DNA from 2 places in the Macrococcus sp. CoH-51_TC_04 genome. Region 2 is predicted to be linked to the other one. Evidence: riboswitches for the same ligand, from Rfam matches in the RefSeq annotation. Region 2 holds a riboswitch; the other holds the start of a gene.
The links. Region 2 has a riboswitch for FMN ahead of ACZ2V4_RS02065 (ECF transporter S component). Riboswitches for the same ligand answer to the same signal wherever they lie in the genome.
Positions count from the first base shown of each region.

Region 1: linked by a shared signal. The riboswitch ahead of ribD (bifunctional diaminohydroxyphosphoribosylaminopyrimidine deaminase/5-amino-6-(5-phosphoribosylamino)uracil reductase RibD) and the one ahead of ACZ2V4_RS02065 (ECF transporter S component) in region 2 are both predicted to bind FMN.

Region 1 is NZ_JBVGOY010000002.1:167,818-178,523, forward strand. It holds gene ACZ2V4_RS03765 (riboflavin synthase) at 1-510, opposite strand, end outside; gene ribD (bifunctional diaminohydroxyphosphoribosylaminopyrimidine deaminase/5-amino-6-(5-phosphoribosylamino)uracil reductase RibD) at 515-1,540, opposite strand; FMN riboswitch at 1,678-1,804, opposite strand; gene hutI (imidazolonepropionase) at 2,422-3,654, opposite strand; gene hutU (urocanate hydratase) at 3,673-5,322, opposite strand; gene ACZ2V4_RS03785 (LysR family transcriptional regulator) at 5,454-6,341, shown strand; gene hutG (formimidoylglutamase) at 6,301-7,236, opposite strand; gene ACZ2V4_RS03795 (FAD/NAD(P)-binding protein) at 7,229-8,680, opposite strand; gene ACZ2V4_RS03800 (betaine/proline/choline family ABC transporter ATP-binding protein) at 8,796-9,926, shown strand; gene ACZ2V4_RS03805 (ABC transporter permease) at 9,928-10,572, shown strand; gene ACZ2V4_RS03810 (osmoprotectant ABC transporter substrate-binding protein) at 10,573-10,706, shown strand, end outside.
Region 2 is NZ_JBVGOY010000001.1:399,942-410,647, forward strand. It holds gene ACZ2V4_RS02045 (LysM peptidoglycan-binding domain-containing protein) at 1-104, opposite strand, end outside; gene ACZ2V4_RS02050 (RecQ family ATP-dependent DNA helicase) at 181-1,563, opposite strand; gene ACZ2V4_RS02055 (helix-turn-helix domain-containing protein) at 1,553-2,497, opposite strand; gene ACZ2V4_RS02060 (ferredoxin) at 2,630-2,854, shown strand; gene ACZ2V4_RS02065 (ECF transporter S component) at 2,917-3,447, opposite strand; FMN riboswitch at 3,497-3,614, opposite strand; gene ACZ2V4_RS02070 (ATP-binding protein) at 3,639-5,396, opposite strand; gene ACZ2V4_RS02075 (response regulator transcription factor) at 5,396-6,103, opposite strand; gene ccsB (c-type cytochrome biogenesis protein CcsB) at 6,122-7,330, opposite strand; gene resB (cytochrome c biogenesis protein ResB) at 7,323-8,942, opposite strand; gene resA (thiol-disulfide oxidoreductase ResA) at 8,959-9,492, opposite strand; gene ACZ2V4_RS02095 (pseudouridine synthase) at 9,577-10,314, opposite strand; gene scpB (SMC-Scp complex subunit ScpB) at 10,311-10,706, opposite strand, start outside.

The DNA.
Region 1 (10,706 bases), on a different contig from region 2:
TGTATTAAGCATCGTGCTGCGTACCGTTTCAGGAATAATATTTAATGTGATTGAATTCGTCAGTTCAAAGATCGTGAGTGAAACGCCGTTCACTGCAATAGAACCTTTCGGAATGACGTTGTTCTTAAACTGTGGTGGTAGTTCCAGTTCGATAATATATGTCTTTTCATTATGCTGGATACGTTTTACTGAGACACTAGTGTCGATATGTCCACTGACGAAGTGGCCACCAAGACGCGTCGTCGGCAGTAATGCACGTTCAAGATTTACTTGAGTGCCGGCTTTCATCGTATGAAAAAGCGTAATCGCACTAGTTCCACGCACGATGTCTACGGTAAACGATTGCGCATTAAATGACGTTACCGTTAAACATACACCGTTCACGCTGATTGAATCACCGATATGTATATCGGATAATATTTCCTGACAGTTAATCGTCATCACTGTCGTATCACTTTGCTGCTTTATCTGAGAAATTGTACCGACTTCTTCTACGATACCTGTAAACAAGAGATCACGCCTTTCTGTAAATAAGGAGTACGTCGTCGTCGAACTGATTTACAGAGACAAGATTAAAATGCGTCATATCACGCATTGAGGAAAGAGTATCAGTCGTTAAAAACTGATGTTTTGAAGTTCCACCTAACAGTTTCGGGGCAATGTAGTGGTGTATTTCGTTATAACACTTTGCTTCTATAAATGTGCGGATGGTCTGCATTCCGCCTTCAATTAATAAATTACGGATGCGCTCATTATAAAGCGCTTTTAATATATCTTCTGGACTTAAGCGCGGGACATGGATGACCGTAATACCATCGATATGCTGATCGATGGCTGAAACGATGATTAAACGCGACCTATCATAATCGTTATCGTCTTGTGTATTTAATACAAACGGACCATTTGTAACGATGACTTTTTTAATGCGTTTATCTTTGTAAAGTCTCGCATCAAGGGTCGGCGTATCCTTTTTGTAGGTATTGTACCCAACCATAATCGCATCCATCCCGTAGCGCACTTGATGCGCATGTGCACGAGATTTATCGTTCGTAATCCATTTGCTTATACTTTCATCATCGGCAGTTTTACCATCAATCGTTGTTGCCATCTTAATTGTGACATATGGTAGTGAAGATGTTTTACTCGTGAAAAACGGTGCGTAAAACGCAGCGATTGCGTCATCTTCTACCTTTTCAACTTCAATGCCTTTAGACTGCATATAGCTTACACCTGATGATAACGTTACATCTGACGCTGCATAGACAACCTTGCTTATGCCAGCAGCGACGATCTTTTCAGTACAAGGTGGCGTCTTCCCATGATGACTGCACGGCTCAAGCGTGCAATAAAGTGTCGCACCTTGCGCATGAGTCCCTGCCATATGAATCGCATTCACTTCAGCATGTGCCTCACCTTCAGTCAGATGCGCACCGATGCCAACAATGCGATCATCTTTCACGATGACACAGCCGACTGTCGGATTCATACCTGTCTGTCCTTCTGTCCATTTCACTAATTCAAATGCTTTGTTAATATACATCTGTTCCTCCTATAAAAAAATCTCCCGAACAAAATATGCTCGGGAGATTGGAAATTTAGGTTCAACAAATAAGACCATAAAATGGATATCGTCGAGTTTTAAGTTATCAACAAATAAACCATCGATTAATGGTATCCTTATTCTTTCTCCCATCCAGACTTTAACTGTCGGCCTCTGATTTTCAAAGAGTCAGCCTTATGCAGTGCATAAGGGTCGCGGGCTATCACCGCCGGTTGGGAATTTCACCCTGCCCCGAAAGAATGTTATTAACTTGTCTGTCAATTACGACAAGTTAATCGTATCGAAGTTTGACCGAAAAATCAATGGAAAGATTTCGGATGTTTTAGGTGGCGATGCTGAGGTGTGATAGCTGAGAAGTGTCCTTGATACGCAGTGAACGTCATCTTGGCTCATGTTTATTTGTTATGAGCCAACTTGGCGATTCTCTATACGCGGTGAACGTCATCTTGGCTCATGTTTATTTTTTGTGAGCCAACTTGGCGATTCTCTATACGCGGTGAACAGCATCTTGGCTCATGTTTATTTGTTGTGAGCCAACTTGGTGGTTCTCTATACGCAGTGAACGTCATCTTGGCTCATGTTTATTTTTTATGAGCCAACTTGGTGGTTCTCTATACGCAGTGAACAGCATCTTGGCTCATGTTTATTTTTTATGAGCCAACTTGGCGGTTCTCTATACGCGGTGAACGTCATCTTGGCTCATGTTTATTTTTTGTGAGCCAACTTGGTGGTTCTCTATACGCAGTGAGCATCATCTTGGCTCATGTTTATTTTTTGTGAGCCAACTCAATTCGCTCCCCTATCCGATATTCCCTATAAAAAAATCACCCTCAACTTAAAATTGAGGGTGATACATCGTACTATTTCAACTTAAATTCATTCTCAACAATGACTTTCCCTTTATGAATCACTTTCTCTGCATGGTTAACACCATATTGATATGGTATGTACTCATGGTTCTTCGCATGCCACACCACTATATTCGCTTCATCACCTACATCGATTGTTCCAGCGTCTAACCCAATAGCTTTCGCAGCATTGACTGTAACGGCATTCCAGATTTCTTTCGGTGATAACTTGAGTTTCAGTGCAGCAATGCTCATCACCATCTGTAAGTTACTCGTTACGCAGCTTCCTGGATTGTAGTCCGTCGCAATTGCAATGGCACCGTTATTGTCTAACATACCACGTGCGTCTGCGTATTCATTTTTATCGAGGTAGAACGTTGTTCCCGGTAATAATACTGCGACTGTATCGCTATCTTTTAGCATCTCTTTCCCTTTTTCACTTGCTGCTACTAAGTGGTCCGCACTGATGGCATTCTCTTCGATAGCAAGTTCTAATCCACCAAGCGGGTCGATTTCATCGGCATGGATTTTCACTGGTAAGCCATGCTCTTTCGCTGCCTGCATGTATTCACGAGACTGATCGATTGTGAACACACCTGTTTCACAGAAGATATCCGCAAAGTCTGCTAAATCTTTCACTTGCTCTAAATCACTGATACATTCTTTAATAAACACGTCACTGTCTTTATCTTTCGGTACAGCGTGTGGTCCAAGGTACGTATGTTTCATGTTGATGCCGTACTTTTCCTGTAATCTTTTTGAAACGCGTAACTGTTTTAACTCATGCTCTAAACTTAAACCATATCCACTTTTACTTTCAACACTGAGTACACCGTGATGAATCATGCGCAGTAATTCATGCTCTGCTTTTTCGAACAACTCATCTTCACTCGCTTCACGTGTTGCTTTCACTGTAGAGTGAATGCCCCCACCTTGCTCAAGAATTTCAAGATATGACACACCTTGGCGTTTCAAGCTCATTTCGTGTTCACGTGAGCCGCCGTGCACTAAATGTGTATGCGCATCGACGAGTGCTGGTGATACTGTCTTTCCTTTCGCATCAATCGTTTCACTTGCTACATACTCATCATTAAATTCTCCGGCATAAACAATCTTGCCATCTTTAATAACGACCGTTCCGTTCTCTATAATTTTAAGGTCTGCAAGTTCCGCACCCTTTAAAGGTTTGTCTGTCTTCTTCGGTAAGATTAGTTCACTAATGTTCTGAATTATTAAATCGTTCATCATAACCATCCCCATCTATTATTTGTCAAGCATTGGTACATTGATGCCTTTTTCTTTCGCAACATTAACCGCAATATCATATCCCGCGTCAACATGACGCACTACACCCATACCTGGGTCCGTTGTGAGCACACGTTGTAATCGTTCTTCAGCGTTTTTCGTGCCATCTGCTACAACAACCATGCCAGCATGTAATGAATATCCCATACCTACGCCGCCACCGTGGTGAAATGAAATCCATGATCCACCAGCTGCAGTGTTGATTAGTGCGTTCAATATTGCCCAGTCTCCCACTGCATCACTGCCATCTTGCATGCTTTCTGTTTCACGGTTCGGACTTGCAACACTTCCTGCATCTAAGTGATCACGACCGATAACGATAGGCGCAGAAATCTCTCCAGTTTCAACAAGTTTATTTAGTGCTAACCCCATCTTAGCGCGTTCACCGTATCCGAGCCAAGCGATACGAGATGGTAATCCCTGGAATGCAATCTTCTCACTTGCTAAGTCTAACCAGCGCATTAATTTCTTATTATCAGGGAATAATTTACGCATCTCTTCATCTGCGCGTTCAATATCTTTTGGATCCCCGCTTAATGCTGCAAAGCGGAACGGTCCTTTTCCTTCGCAGAATAGCGGACGAATGTATGCTGGTACGAATCCTGGGAAGCTGAATGCATCTGTAACACCTTCGTCAAATGCAACTTGACGGATATTATTTCCGTAATCGAATGCAACTGCGCCACGTTTTTTGTACTCAAGCATGTATTCAACGTGTTTCGCCATCGATTTCTTCGCTAGACGAACAACTTCTTCAGGATTTTCCTTACGCATCCTCACTGTTTCTTCGAATGTGTATTCAACTGGTACATAACCGTTTAATGGGTCATGGGCACTTGTCTGATCTGTTACGATATCAACTTTAAAGTCTTTATCTAATAGTTCTTTATAGACATCGACAGCATTACCAACAAGTCCGATTGATAATGCCTCCTTCTTGTCTTTCGCTTCAGTCGCCAGGCGAATCGCTTCGTCTACACTATGCGTCTTCACATCACAGTAACACGTTTCAATACGTTTATCGATACGGCTTTCATCGACATCTATACCGATAACTACCCCACCATTCATCGTGACAGCAAGCGGTTGAGCCCCGCCCATACCACCAAGTCCTGCAGTTAATGTAATCGTACCTGCTAAGTCTCCATTGAAATGCTGATTTGCAAGTTCTCCGAATGTTTCGTACGTTCCTTGCACAATCCCTTGGGAACCGATGTAGATCCAGCTTCCTGCAGTCATCTGCCCGTACATCATCAAGCCTTTTTTATCTAATTCATTGAAATGCTCCCAGTTTGCCCATTTCGGAACTAATACAGAGTTAGATAATAATACACGTGGTGCCTGGTCGTGCGTCTTAAACACTGCGACAGGTTTACCAGACTGAACAAGTAACGTTTCATCCTTTTCTAAATTACGCAAGCTTTCAACAATCGCATCGAAGCTTTCCCAGTTACGTGCTGCTTTACCGATACCCCCATAGACAACTAAGTCTTCAGGGTGCTCTGCAACTTCTGGATCTAAGTTGTTATAGAGCATACGTAATACCGCTTCTTGCTCCCAGCCTTTACATTCGATTTCTAAACCTTTCTTTGCTCTAATATTTCTCATTATAATCGCCTCCATTTATTTAAATTTTCAGTTTATTGTGCTCGTTACTTATTATAATCTGCTATTATATAGTTATCTAATATAAATAAACTAATTATTAATAGGATTTAACTATAAAAGGAGCATGAACAGTGAAAATTCTACATTTCGAATATTATATTGCGGTTGTTGAACATCAAAGTTTCACGAAAGCGAGTGCGTATCTGCATATTAGTCAGCCATCGTTAACGGCTGCAATCAAGAAGCTGGAAACGGAAATAGGATACAAGCTATTGACGAGAAGTACGAAGGAAATCAAGATTACGGAGCGTGGTATTCTGTTCTATCAGTATGCAAAAGATATTGTACATAAATATCAGCAGACGGTCGAACAAATGTATGACTTAAATTACAGCAATAACCCTAAAATTAAAATCGGTATATTAGAGTCTGCAAGTAAATGGGTAAGCACTGTTATCGCGCAGCATAAAGAGCATGATACAGATCAGCATTATATGATCAGAGAAATATTGACGACAGATGCGATCACACAGGCCATCACCAATTATGATGTCCATATCGCATTATCAAATGAACAGCTTATCCATGATGACATTATTTCACTGCCATTATATTCAGAGGACTATATCCTCACTGCACCAAACGATACATTTAATAATAAAAGAAGCGTCAATCTAGGCGATCTGCCGCTGATTCTGCCGAATGACTCCTTTCAAGTCCGTAAACATCTAAATGATTATTTCTTAAGGCATAATATCAGGCCTCATATCGTGCTTGAAGTGGATCGTTTTGAAACGGCGCTTAACTATGTGCATGAGCGTATCGGTTATGCAGTCATCCCTAAAATATACTATCAGTCTCATAATGCATCTCATCTTAATGCGATTACGATTCGTCCGAACATCAGTCGCACAATCTATATCAATTACCACAAAAAAAGAAAGCACTCCACGAGAGTACTTTCTTTAATAGATGGCTTTATAAAATATTGGGATTTCGGTGCACTGCAAAAAACATGATGTTGCCGACAAGCTTTGCAGTGCGTTCATCTATATCATATTCTGGATTCATCTCAGCAATACTTAGATGACGCGTCTTGCCATATGAGAGTATTTCTCTTATAAGACGCTCTACTTGCTGAGGTGTAAGTCCGAAGCTGCACGGTGCACTGACACCTGGTGCATATGCACTGTCAATCACATCGAGACATAGCGTCAGCATAATAATGTCATACTGCTCGATAAATGACTGGATAATTTCATCTGTCGTATCATAGTCGATATCTTCAGCGAGCACATATTTCACGTCATACTGTTCCGCTACTTCAAATAAATGCTGTGTGTTCCCCGCTTCCTGCAGCCCAAGCACGAGGTAGCCGGCATCTGCATCTTCTTCAAGTATCTGTTTAAATCCTGTACCACTCGTTGCATATTCACTATCGCGCAGATCGAAATGCGCATCAATATTGACGACACCGATAGACTGCTCCGGATATAAAGCTTTTAATCCTTTAAAATGCGCATAAGAAATATCGTGTCCTCCACCGATTAACAGGTGGAACTTAGCATAGTCATTCGTCTTATCAATGAGTTCAGCATATTCATGCTGCACATTCTCAACAAACTTCTCTTCAGTCGTCACATTCCCGAAGTCAGCAATTGATAAATCATGCATCAATGGCAGGTTACCAAACTTTGTACGTATCGCATCAGGCCCTTGCTTCGTACCCACCCTGCCTTGATTCAGATAGACACCACGATCAACCGCATACCCGAGTATACCAACATCAAATCGTTCTGTAAGCTCACCTTCTGCATCTACTACTTGTGCTACTTGAAAATTTCTAAAATGTGCACGATTATCATTATCATCTATTCTGCCATTCCATAATGCAGCATCTGCTTTGCTATACATCCAATCCCTCCTCTTCAGCTAGAGCTTTAACTGTTCGTTTCGCTTCATCAATCAGTTCCATTATACCGTTATCTAAGTAGTTGACACCAGATGTCTTCTGTCCAAGCATAAAGAAGCGTGACATGACACCATCTCTCATAATAACCTGATTGCGAATCGGCGTTACATAGAAACCTCCATCTGGATGCTCAATCAGCAAGTCCTGATTCACAAGGTTTTCAATCAAAGGATTAGGTTCAGTTGCATCCTTGTAAGCTTTTGCTGGGCCTGTCGCATTAAACACATAATGTACACGTAGCTCTTTATCCTTTGTGTGAATGCGGAACTTATTATATTTATACTCAATGTCTGTTATTCCTCTATAGATCTCTACGCGTCCACTAGAAAGGGCATCGAGCAGTTCCTCTGCCGTTCCTTCAGGCATTGGATTCGCATAATCATCTAGTATCGGTGCATAGTGTTTGCGATATGCTGCTTTATCTTCTCGTGTCATAAATGGCCATATATACGATGCGATATGGACTATTTCAAGGACGAATGACTGCATCAGCCCGACCTCTTCTGGATGACTCAAGTCAAATTTTAATGCACGTACTGGATTTGAACGGTTAATACGTAGTTTCTCTACATCTAAGCCGAGTCCATCAAGCTCTTTTTTGAACCTTTCTACCAATTCCTCCAATGGAATATAACCATGATGCGCCACTTTGATTTTCTCAAGTTTCTTATGCGTTATATATTTAAACTTGACCTTCTGCATCTTACCACGGACCGACTGTACCTTACCATCACGGCTGATAAGCGCTAACTTGTTCGTACTATGTGCGATAAAGTAACGCACAATATCGAGACTTGAAAGGCCTGTCCCAATAACCGCATAATCTTTGTTCGCTTCAATGCTCTTCTCATGCAGTGGATACGGCCATTTATAATAGCCCGTTGTTCCTTCAAGCTGATAAGGATCCATCGGTCCAAACTGGCCTGGAGATAAAAATATAGCATCAAAATAATATTTCTCATGCTGAGTGGAAACGACATATTCCTGACTAATAAACTCAACATTTCGTGCATGGTCTGTTATAATAGATACGTTCTTCTTGTTCGCAAATTTCTCAAAGTGTTCTTGCATGTATTTACCGAATAATTGTCGAGAATAATAACGATTGGCTGAAGTGTTCTCCGCTTCATCGAGATGAATCTCTTTGTTAACATCGCTTTTTTGAATCCAGTCGATGAAGTCTCGTTGCTTATTAGGTTTCATACTGATGAGATTTCCAGGATAATTCATCAGCAGTTCGGGGTCGTCGTACTGAAATGCACGTCCACTCCCCATATACTTCTTATCATCAAAAACTGTAATCTCAGCTTTCATTTTTTTTTCTTTATGCAGATACTTCAGCACAGATATGCCACCAACGCCTGCACCTATAATTGCAATTCTCATTATATCCACTCCCTTACCTATATATTATCAAAAAATTGGGTAAACAAACTTATAGTATATAATTTTTATATTTATATAAGACTTATTCACAAAAAATATTTTATGAGGTGAAGACATGTTAGAAATGAATAACGTCTCGAAAGTTTATAAAGGCGGTAAAAAAGCAGTGTCAGATTTAAATATTTCAATCAAGCAAGGAGAGTTTATCGCGTTCATCGGTACGAGCGGTTCTGGTAAGACAACTGCGATGCGTATGATCAACCGTATGATCGAGCCAACTAGCGGGACGATCACTCTGGACGGGAAGAATATCAAAGAACTGAACCCCGTACAGCTTCGCCGTAAAATCGGCTACGTCATCCAGCAGATTGGATTACTGCCTCATATGACGATTCGTGACAACATCACGCTTGTACCGAAATTGCTGAAATGGTCAGAAGAGGACAAGAACAAGAAAGCTGAAGAACTGATTCAGCTCGTCGATCTTCCATTATCCTATCTTGACCTCTATCCCGCTCAGCTCTCAGGGGGACAACAGCAACGTATCGGTGTCGTACGTGCACTTGCTGCAGATCAGGATATCATTCTGATGGACGAACCTTTTGGTGCACTGGATCCACTTACACGTGATACTTTGCAGGATCTAGTGAAAGAGCTGCAGGTCAAATTCAATAAGACTTTCATCATGGTCACGCATGATATGGACGAGGCTATCAAATTAGCAGATCGCATCGTCATTATGAGTAATGGTGAAGTCGTACAGCTTGATACACCGAACAATATATTAAGACGTCCAGCAAATGATTTTGTGCGCGACTTCATCGGCGAAAACCGTCTGATCCAGACGACGCCTAACGTTAAAACAGTTGATGAAGCAATGGTCAAACCCATCTCCGTTACAGCTGAGAAGTCAATAGGTGAAGCGATACAGATTATGCGTGAGCGTCGTGTAGATACATTGCTCATCACAGACAATGATAATGTCTTAGTCGGCTACGTCGACATTGAAGACTTATCTGAAGCAGCTAAGAAATCATTAAGCCTGTCTCGCATCATGAACCATAATGTCTATTTCGTGCGTTCTGGTGTGTATCTTCAAGATACAGTGCGTACCATCCTTAAGCGTAATATTCGTCTTATCCCAGTGCTTGATAAGCACGACAGACTGCTCGGCGTCATTACTCGTGCCAACTTAGTAGATATCGTCTATGACACTATCTGGGGCGAAGAGTTAGAGGAGGTATAATATGTTAGCATTCTTACAGGAAAACCAGGCCGAACTACTCGAGAAGACGTGGGAGCATATCTCCATTTCACTGCTCAGCCTACTTGCAGCGATCATCGTTGCAGTACCGCTCGGCATTGTGCTGACAAAATCTGATAAACTAGCAAAGGTTGTACTCTCTATAACGAGCGTGTTACAAACCGTACCTTCGCTAGCGATACTTGCGATGATGATCCCCTTCTTTGGGATAGGTACACTACCCGCTGTTATCGCACTGTTTCTCTATGTGCTGCTTCCGATACTCAATAACACTTATCTCGGCATACAGTCTGTTAACAAAAATGCACGAGAAGCAGGTCGTGCAATGGGCATGACTCAGAACCAGCTATTACGTATGGTTGAGCTACCGCTTGCAGTCCCGGTCATTATGAGCGGTATCAGACTTTCTGCTGTCTATGCCATTAGCTGGGCGACGCTTGCTTCATATATTGGCGCCGGGGGACTTGGAGACTTTATCTTTAATGGGCTCAATCTCTACCAGCCGAAACTGATTATCGCGGGTGCTGTCGTTGTAACACTGCTCGCGCTCGTTACAGACTTCGCATTAGCATATATAGAAAAGATTACGACCCCACGTGGATTAGTTGTGTCGAAGGGGGAAAAATAAATGAAGAAATTACTCATACTATTATCCTGTCTACTCGTGCTTAGCGGCTGTGGACAGAACAACCAAAAAGAAACTGTCAAGATTGCCTCAGTATATACGACCGAAAGTCAGATCCTTGCGAACATGATCAAGCT
Region 2 (10,706 bases):
TATGTTTCTGAACTTACTTCTTCAGTTTCAACCGTCTCTTCTTGTTGTCTTTCGATCTTTTGTTTATTCTTTTCAAATTCATCTTTAAAATCATTTTTTGACACGTTTATCCACCCACTCATCAATTTATAGTCTATTCTTATTATAGACAAACACTATTGCTTTAGTAAAGTATTACAGCTATAAAAATAACCTTTCTAAAATTAATGCCACAGGCTCAAGTTGAATACTTTTAGTAATATTTTCATATCTTTGCAAATCTGTCACTTTGCACTTGTGACACTGATTACGTTCATAAAATTCATCTGAATTTATCGAAGATGTCCTCAACATGCCGGAAAGTTCATGGTGGAGACAATGATTGCTATGCACATACGCAAGCATCTTTGATAATAACTGCTGTTGCTCATATTGATGCGCCTTTAATTTATCAGCGATAATGTTGTTAGCAAACTTGCGATGAAAAATATCAAGCTTCTCTTTCTTTTCCGCATCATAAATATTTTGCAGAGTATAATTATGTAGATCGCTTGTGTCAATAGCGTCTAATTCGAGCAGTCGTGACGCTTGTGCGATATCATTATTATTATATAGGAGTATCGATTGACAAGAGTGATGATCTCTTCCTGCGCGACCAATCTCCTGAATAAACTGAAGGATTGATGCTGGGATGTGATAGTGAATCACCGTACGGATGTTTTTCTTATTGATTCCCATTCCAAAAGCACTGGTTGCACATATTACATGTACTTCATCTTCCATAAACCGACTCTGTACTTCAGTACGTTCACTATAGGTCATATCTGCATGATATCTGTCCACAATAAAATCCTCAGAAAGCGCCTCGTATAAAGCATCACATACCTTCTTCGATGAGAAATAGATAATAGTAGGTCCACTTTCTTTAAGTACTTTTTGTAGAAATATGAGCTTATCATCTTCACGCACTTCATATTTATACAAGTACATATTGTCCTTATTTTTGAGAAAATCATGTACTTTCAATGGCCTTCCGATAATCTCCTCAATATCATGAACAATCTTTTTTGTTGCTGTAGCTGTTAGAGCGATTACCTGTGCATTATGTCTATCAATCACTTCATTCACAAGTAAGTAATGAGGACGGAATTGAAATCCCCATTGAGAAATGCAGTGTGCTTCGTCCAGTACAATATGCGTGAACCTTATGCGAGAGAATAATGCTTCTGCAAGTTCACTTTGTAACCATTCGGGAGAACAATAAATAAATTGATAGCTATCAATGCGATGCGTAATTATCGAAAGTTCCGCACGTGATAGACCTCCATGAATAGCTACAGCATCAATTTTACTCATCTTCAACTGCATCACCTGGTCCTCCATCAAAGCAATTAACGGGGTGATAACGAGCGCTTTTCCGTCGGTAAATACAACTGGCAGCTGAAACGTGATTGATTTACCACTTCCAGTAGGCATCAGTGCTAATACATCTTCATTATTCAATATACTATCAATTATTATTCTTTGTTCCTCATTTAACTTTTTAATCCCAAAACGCTTATTTAGCAAATGTTCAATCGACATGATCGTTCCTTTCCATCAGACTGGCGTATACAATACCAATCTTCAGCTTGAAATAATCTTTAACCTCTGAATGCTCATAAAATGATTTTAGCTTTCCATATGTTAACTGACTATAAAGATGAACAATTGCCTGCAGTTCATCCGCGCTAATAAAACGTGAAATCTCCACAGGATAATCTTTAATCATCATTTCAATAATATGGTCCTGGATAGTATGCTCTCTTAAACGAAGCAAACGAGCAGTTTCATCGATAGTATAACTATTTATCAGCTGGTACGTTCTTGCCGTATTCTTATGTAAGGGCACCTTGTAATAAAGATGATTTAATAGATGGAATGATTCATTCCGAAGCAAATGCAGTATATAGTTTTTCTCTGCCAATAACATAAATTTCAAATGAGATGTTTCAACATTTAATAGTCGTGCCAATTGTTCATCGTTTCTTGGATGTATATCATGGCCCGTTATTTTATATACGAAATAGCTATGTTTAAATTTATCTTGCACTAAAGTTACAAGTTTAAAGAAATCTAGCTGCAGAAGGTTGAAGTCTTTAGTTTTCGCCCGCCTTATAACTTCTTTAACCTGCGACTGTACAATCAGGTTGTTAGAGACTGGCACATACCTATTTGTGCCATAACTCATTTCTGAAGATGCCTGAATAAGTAGACATAACGTCTCAAAACTCATCTCAGATGCAAGGTAAAAATAAGGGAAAAGCATGTGCTCTCGTTGCTTATCATTGTGACTTAACATACTTGTGAATGCTTCAAAAGGATAGCCTGGTGCAATCTCGTAAACAGGTAAAAGATGCTGCATAGAGGCGTCAAAATATGTCTGCTGCGTTCTTGCTCCGGTTACAATATTCCATAGACTTTTTATAGATTTATCTTCACGATAATGTGTACGTATGTAAGTTGATATAGAATTCATAGGCATCTCCTGAATCTTTTTGTTGAAAAACCATTAAACAATCACTAAAATAGTTATGTACATTGTTTATATATTTTATCATGAAATTGGTGGGAGGCGAAAATTTTGGCAGGTAAATATACAATTGTTGATATGGATACATGTATTGCATGTGGTGCTTGTGGTGCTGCAGCTCCAGATATATATGATTACGACGACGAAGGTATTGCTTACGTAATATTAGATGACAACCAAGGGACTCAAGAAATACCTGAAGAACTTGAAGAAGATATGATCGACGCATTTGAAGGTTGTCCTACAGACTCAATCAAAGTGGCAGATGAATCATTTGATGGTGACGCACTGAAGTTCGAATAATATAACAAACCCGGACTACTGTAGAAAATAGAGATTATTTTCTGCAGTAGTCCGGGTTGTTTTTATCTGGTTTTAGGCAGTACATTGAGCAATATAATCGATAATATCGCGAGTAGTATGCCTTTGATAATATTAAAAGGGATGATGCCGGCTGTAATAATTACCTTTAAGTTATTAGAGATATCAGTGAAATTCATTATCATACCGTAAAGCGGTAATAATACGAAATAATTCATAATACTCATTACCATCGTCAATACGATTGTTGCACATAAAAATCCAACGATTAGTCGTTGCTTTCTCCCTTTAGTTACTGCATACAATGTCAATATCAATGATGTCCCTGCAAGAAAATTCGCAACAGGCCCAATTGGATCTGTCATATTCATCAAGAAATTTAGCAAGTTTTTAATGACTTCGACTCCAATCGCTCCAAGTGGTCCAACAGTGAAAAGTGCGATAATTGCAGGAATATCACTTAAATCAATTGTGAGATAGGGTGGTAAAAATGGTAACGGAAACTTTAAAAACATAAGTAAAAAAGCAACCGCACTTAATAGACTCACCGTAATGAGTCGTCTTGTCTTATTAATCTGTGTCATTTCCTTCTCCTTCTATCCATCTTACAAAGAGGAGGAAAACCTCCATCTTCTCCCATCCAGACTGTACTGTCGGTACTGGAATTTCACCAGTTCAGCTGAGTAATCAGGTCGCGGACTGTAACCGCCGGTTCGGAATTACACCGACCCCGAAGATGAATGATATATTTTTTATAGTATATATCTTACTTGTTATTCTTTGTATCGTCAACTTTTGGGATTGAGATAACAAATGTTGTGCCTTTGCCGACCTTGCTATCCACATTTATACTGCCATGATGACCTTCTATAATTGATTTGACGATAAATAATCCTAATCCGGTACCATGTTTACCTCTCGTCCTAGCCTGATCCACCTTGTAGAAACGTTCAAATATATTATCGATATGTTTCGGCGCAATACCCACACCTGTATCAGAAATACTGATGATGAGGTTCTCATCGTCTTCATCAGTATGAATACTAATTACATCTCCTGCAACAGTATAGCGTAGTGCGTTATCAATGATATTGGTAATCACCTGAATCATCTTATCATAGTCTAACCAAGCTTTAGAATGATGCCCATAATGAGTTTGAATGTCTGTCTCATGTTTCTCGGCCACATGTTTGAAGTTCATTATCGTTCTTTCTATCAGCTCCTCTATGTCAGTAGCTTCTAAATTCAGAACTTGTTCACCGGCATCAATTCTAGCTACATTCAGCAGTTCATTCACAAGACGATTCAGACGCTTTGATTCGTCAAGAATAATATTTAGAAATTCATCCACATCAGACTTTTCGCTGACAATACCATCTAGAATGGCCTCCGTATATCCTTGAAGCATTTGAATCGGTGTTCTCAGTTCATGAGATACATTTGCAATAAACATCTGTTTCATTTGATCAATCTTCTTCTCTTCAGTCATATCCCTAATGATAGCTACAGCCCCATTACCTTGTTTTATTTCTGGATTGTCGACTGGAGAAACAATGAGCACATAGTGCTTATCTTTGGTTGTAATTTCATTATATACCGTATCTTCCGACTGCATCACTTTATTCACAGTATCACTCAAGGCTTCAATCTGCTGTTGGTTGATGTCATCCAGAAATTTCTCTGCCATTGGATTTTGAAGCTGCTTCTCTAGATGCATATTGAAACTCAGCACGCCATCCTCCATTGCATTGATTAATCTGTCCCTCAAATTTCTTTCAGAAGATATCCTGTTCATGTTCAAAGTAATATCTTCTTCCATCTTATTAAATGCAAGAGCAAGTTCTCCAATTTCGTCACGTGATTGAACCTTGATTTTCTCATTTCGCTCACCCCGTGCAAGTTTAAACGCCGCTTGCTTCAGATGAATTAATGGTTTAGTTATACGTGTAGACAAGAAAAATGCAAATATTGTCGTCAAAATTAGCAGCACGAGTGCAACTAAAAATATGATGATTGCGATGTAGTTGAAAGCATCGGATATCGTATTGGTATCTTGATAAATAAATATTGCGCTTCCATTATATTCAAATGCCTGAGAAGGGTATCCTACGAGCAGATATTCATGTTTGCTGCCCTGATAATTGACTTCGATTGACTGAACAACAGTTTCATCTTTTTTATACACAGCATCAAATGCTTTGTTCGTCTGAATTTCTTTTAACATCAATGCTTTTAACGGATCCTCAATGTTCTTATGTTGATCCTGTTTATTCGTAATCAATATCAGTCCAGCAGGGTTTTCGATCAGTTCTTTCACATAGTTCATTGCATCACTTTTGTCATGCCGACTCATAAGGACGAGTTCAACTTTTTCTGCCTGTTGCTTTAATGCATGTGCAGATTCACTCATCAAATAAGCATTAAAAAAGCTCATCAGTGCAACCGATAATATAATTAAAACTGTGGTTACTATAAACAATATAGTTAACCACAGTTTAATAACGACACTATTGATATATTTCATCAGTCTCTGACCTCAAATTTATATCCTACACCCCATACTGTATGAATCATATCTGCAGCATGTGGCGATACTTTGTTCAATTTTTCTCTTAATCGCTTCACATGTGTATCAACTGTTCGTAAATCACCATAAAACTCATAATGCCATACATCTTTAAGCAGTTGCTCACGATCAAATACTTTATCTGGACTCTTAGCCAGAAAAAGTAATAGTTCATATTCCTTTGGAGTTAAATTAACCTCCTTATTATCTGCAAGCACTCTATGTGCATCATTATCTATCACTAGTGAATCAAAAACGATCAGATCTTTCGCATGCGCTTCCTGTTGTATGAACATTGTTGATTGCGAACGTCTTAAAATTGCCTTTACGCGTAGTACAACCTCTCGTGGAGAGAACGGTTTGACGATATAATCGTCTGCCCCAATTTCAAAGCCTTCTACGCGATTATGTTCTTCTCCTTTTGCAGTCAGCATAATAACAGGCGTAGATTTCTCTTCACGTAATCGTTTGCATACTTGGATACCATCCATACCAGGCAACATGATATCTAGTAAAATACAATGAAAATCTTCACTCAGCGCAAGCTCGAGCGCGCGCTCTCCATCTTCCGCTTCTACAGTTTCATAGCCTTCTCTTTCTAGATACATCTTAGCAAGCTTTCTAATTCTATCTTCATCATCAACTATTAAAATCTTTTCTTTCATATTATGCTCACCCTTTCATTATGCATAGGAATGGAGACCTGCAATGATTAGATTCACCGCAATCACATTAAATAAGATGATACCGAGACCAATAACGGCAAGCCATGCTGATTTTTTACCTTCCCAGCCCTTTCCTAATCTTAAATGTAGGAAAATCGCATAGAACAAGAATGTAATTAACGCCCAGACTTCTTTAGGATCCCAGCCCCAGAATCTACTCCATGCAATCTGCGCCCAAATACTCGCAAATAATAATCCTCCAAGAGCAAATAACGGAAACCCGATGATGACAGAACGATAACAAATTTCGTCCATTAATCTCAACGAAACTTTATTAGTCAAAGGTTTGATGACCGAAAAAATAGTTCTGCGTGCGATGAGTCTGATTATCCCATAAAGGATAGAACCGATGATGATTGACCACACGACCGTATTTAATTTCTGTGCATTGATTACAGGTGGTAATTCGATTCCTGTGTCAAAGCGTTTAACTTCTTTATAGCTTTCTTTCGTCCCATCAACTTTAACAACTGGTGTACTATCCTTGAATGTAACTAATCCTGGTAAATGGTATTCAGCAACTGCATTCATGCCATTTTTATCTTGATAGAAATATTCTTCCTTATAATCAACAATACCTTTCATTACAATCGTTGTTAATATAAATGCTAAAACTAATACGATAAAATACATGACTACCTCAAGCCAGAATGCGTCTTTAGATTTCTCTTTCGCATCAACATATCTCAGAAGATAGATCAATCCCGCCACTGAGCTTACAGAAAGAATGCCATAGCTGATAGTTACAGTTATAACGTGTATCGCAAGCCAGTTACTCTGTAACGCTGGAATTAACGGTGATACTTCTCTTGAAAACATACTTGCATAGACGATAACAAGCATCGCAATCGGTAAAGAGAAGAGTGCAAGTATCGGTGTATGATAGATATAATTGATAACTAGAAATCCGCCTACCATCATAATCCCGAACATCGTTAAGAATTCATACATATTACTTACTGGTGCGTGGCCTGAAGCAATCCATCTTGTGATAAAATAAACAAGCTGCAATGCAAAACCAATCGTTGTTAATAAGACACCCATATTTTCGTAGCGTTTCGATTTTGCTTTAATACTTGCTGAAAAAGGTAAAATCGCTATTAAATATAGAATAAATGCTGCGTATAAAGAAGTACTACTAAAATTTAATAAAGTTTCATTATTCATTCTTATCCTCCACCTCATACTTATCATTTACTTCTTGTAAATGATGTTTATGTAACATCGTATCTATCTCGCGTTTAAATCCATAATAGTTTCTATTCGTATGAGCTGCGAGCGTCCCTTCATTCGTATTAATCCAGATTCTACGATGATTAATATAAGACCCTATTGCAAGTCCAAATAGGAAAATTGTAAATCCTACAAATAATATAGGAAGTGTCAGATCCTTCTTGACCGTTAAATACGTTATTGTTTTATTCGTCGCGCTGACAAATTTAACATCATACTGATTATCTTTCGATATATCTTGTGATGATCGGATTTTTAGCAGGCTGTATTCTGATTTTTTCCCATCATTCACTTCAAAGACAAATGCTGGATTGTTCGGTAAAGGAGATTTTGTTGCTAGTGCTCCATTCTCCGTAATTTTATCAAAATCAGGTGCATAGTTACGTAGGTGCACATTCAACGTATCACTGATTTTATAATCATCTTTCGGATTATCGAGCTTGACCTCAAAGTTTTTTCCGATTTGCTTACCTTGTTTATCTTGTACTTTAAAGAGCATCGTTTCTAACTGCGACTGATCAAAACTATTCTGATAGAGTGCAAACTGGTCAAACTTTACTGGATGGTTCACGCGAATACTATCATCTTTTAGTTTTACAAGTTCTGGTTTACTACCAATAACTGATGAATCAGATTTATTCTCAAATAGCGTAATTTTTGATTCATAGTTTTTAGCAATTTTATTCATTGTCGCATCAGCTGATTTACTGTTTGTATTCGACATTGATTCTTTATCATACTGTTCAAAGATAAATTGATTATTTTTTATGTAATACTGATTTTCAGTACCCGGAATGACTTTCGTCTCTCCTTCTCCAATACCTACGAATTCATCTACATAAAACATCGGTACAAAACGCAGCATTGCTCCAGCAAGCAGAATTATTAGTCCAGTATGATTGATATATGGCCCATATCTACTGATTCTTCCTTTTTCTGCAAGAATGAAACCTGCTTCCTCACGCACTTTATATTTATTGTCCTTCAATGTCTCAATGAGTGACATATCTAATCTATCATCGTGCAAAGTGAGTCTTTGACGTTTAAAAAATGACGGATGTTTTTTTACTGTCTGTCTCGTCAGCGATTTATGAAGCGGTATACCTCGATCGATACTTGCTGCGATAATTGAGAATGCAACAAGCGCAAGTAAAATTAAGAACCACCAGGAGGTATAAAGATTATCAAAGCCTAATCTATAATAAATCAGTCCAAGTGTTCCATATTTGTCCTGATAGAATGTTGATGGATCTTCTCCGACCGGAATAAAATACTGCTGTGGAAACATCGTCCCAATTGCAGAAGCAATTACCGTCAATACAAGTAGTATAACTCCCGTCTTTACAGAAGCGAAAAAGTTCCACACTTTATCTGCCAATGATTTATGTTTCGTCTTACTACGGATGGCCTGTCCATCATAGCGCATTATATCAGCGATTTTCTTCTTATCATAATTATCGTTGATTAAGCGACCACAATTTTGACAAAGCTGTGTACCTGGCGGATTAATATGTCCACATGTACATTGAATTGATTGGTCTTTCATTTAATACTGCACCCCTTTATGGTTGTACCATATCCATATATTTTTTTATGTCTGCACGTGACATCTGCCCTTTATGGTGTGCCTTTATAATACCATTTTTATCTATAACATATGTATTCGGTAAATCATTTGCATTATAGGCTTTCATCACATCTCCTGAACCGTCAAGCGCAACCATTAACTCTACTTCTTCAGGCAGTTCGCTGAAGAACTGCTTTATTTGCTGTGGTGAATCTTTCACATGTACTGTAAGCACTTCAACACCTTTAGAGTGATAGATTTTGTTCATGCGGTTTAAGTCAGGCATCTCTTCTTTACATGGGTTACACCATGTTCCCCAGAAGTTTAGAATAACACCTTTACCTTTATAATCACTTAATGCTACTTTTTCACCTTCTAAATTTTCAAGTTCAAATAACGGTGCTTTATCTCCGACTTTCACAACCTTCTCACCATCTTTAACAACACTCACATATAATATAAAACCAATAGCAATTAATATCAGCAGCATTATTATATACTGAATCCACTTTTTCTGTGACTTTTGCATATAAACCCATTCTCCTTTTTGCAATATAATTTTTATTATAACATGCAAAAACACATAGTCTGTGGCAACTATGTGAATTTTGGACTATGATTTATTTAATGCCATATTTCTTAAGGTCTTAACTTCATGGGGACTTAATTCTCTTGCATCTCCTGCATTTAACCCTTTTAGTGTTAGCGGTCCATACTCAATACGTGATAGTTTAACGACTTCATGACCAAAATGAGCAAACATTCTACGGACTTGACGATTTCTACCTTCATAAATAGTAATTTCAACTAATGTCGTGTTTTTCTCTTTATCTTGAGACTTAACTTTCACAAGTGCAGGAGCAGTTTTACCATCTTCAAGCATAATACCTTTTTCAAGTTGCTTTACTTGTTCACGTAACAAGAATCCCTTTAGTTTAGCAACGTATTTTTTCTTCATCTTATATTTAGGGTGCGTCATTTGGTTTGCAAAGTCTCCATCGTTCGTTAATAAGAGCAAGCCCGACGTATCATAATCCAGACGTCCAACCGGAAAGATCCTTAAATTGAGACCTGGAAAATAGTCTGTAACGACCTTTCTTCCTTTTTCATCAGAAACACTTGTAATGACACCTGTAGGTTTATGGAAAAGAATATAAATTTTCTCTGGGTTCTCTAGCGGGATACCTTCTACTTCGATAATATCACTTGGCTTTACTTTTGTGCCGAGCTCAGTCACAGTTTGTCCGTTTACTGTTACTTTGCCTTCAGTAATTAACACTTCAGCTTTCCTTCTTGATGTAACACCACTCTTTGCGATTACTTTTTGCAATCTTTCTAACTGTTCATTCATAATTCATCCTCCGTCTCTAAATTTTTAAAGAATTGTTCAATTTCATCTGATTCTGTATTACCCTCTTCATCCATCGGGAGCTCATCCAGGCTTTTTAAGCCGAATGCTCTTAAAAACTCCTGTGTTGTCACCAGTAATTTAGCTCGAGCCTCTTTTTGTTCATTTGCTTTAATAAGCCCTTTTTCAATGAGTGTCTTTATCGGTCCATCAGAATTTACACCACGTGCAATTTCTATATCTTGTCTCGTCAGAGGCTGATTATATGCGATAATCGCTAAAGTTTCCATTGAAGCTTGCGTCAGTTTCTTCTCTTTCGTATGTGTAACAAGGTGTTGTAGATACGGTGTTAAACTGTCATTAGCCATAAGAAAGTAACTGTCTCCTAACTTTCT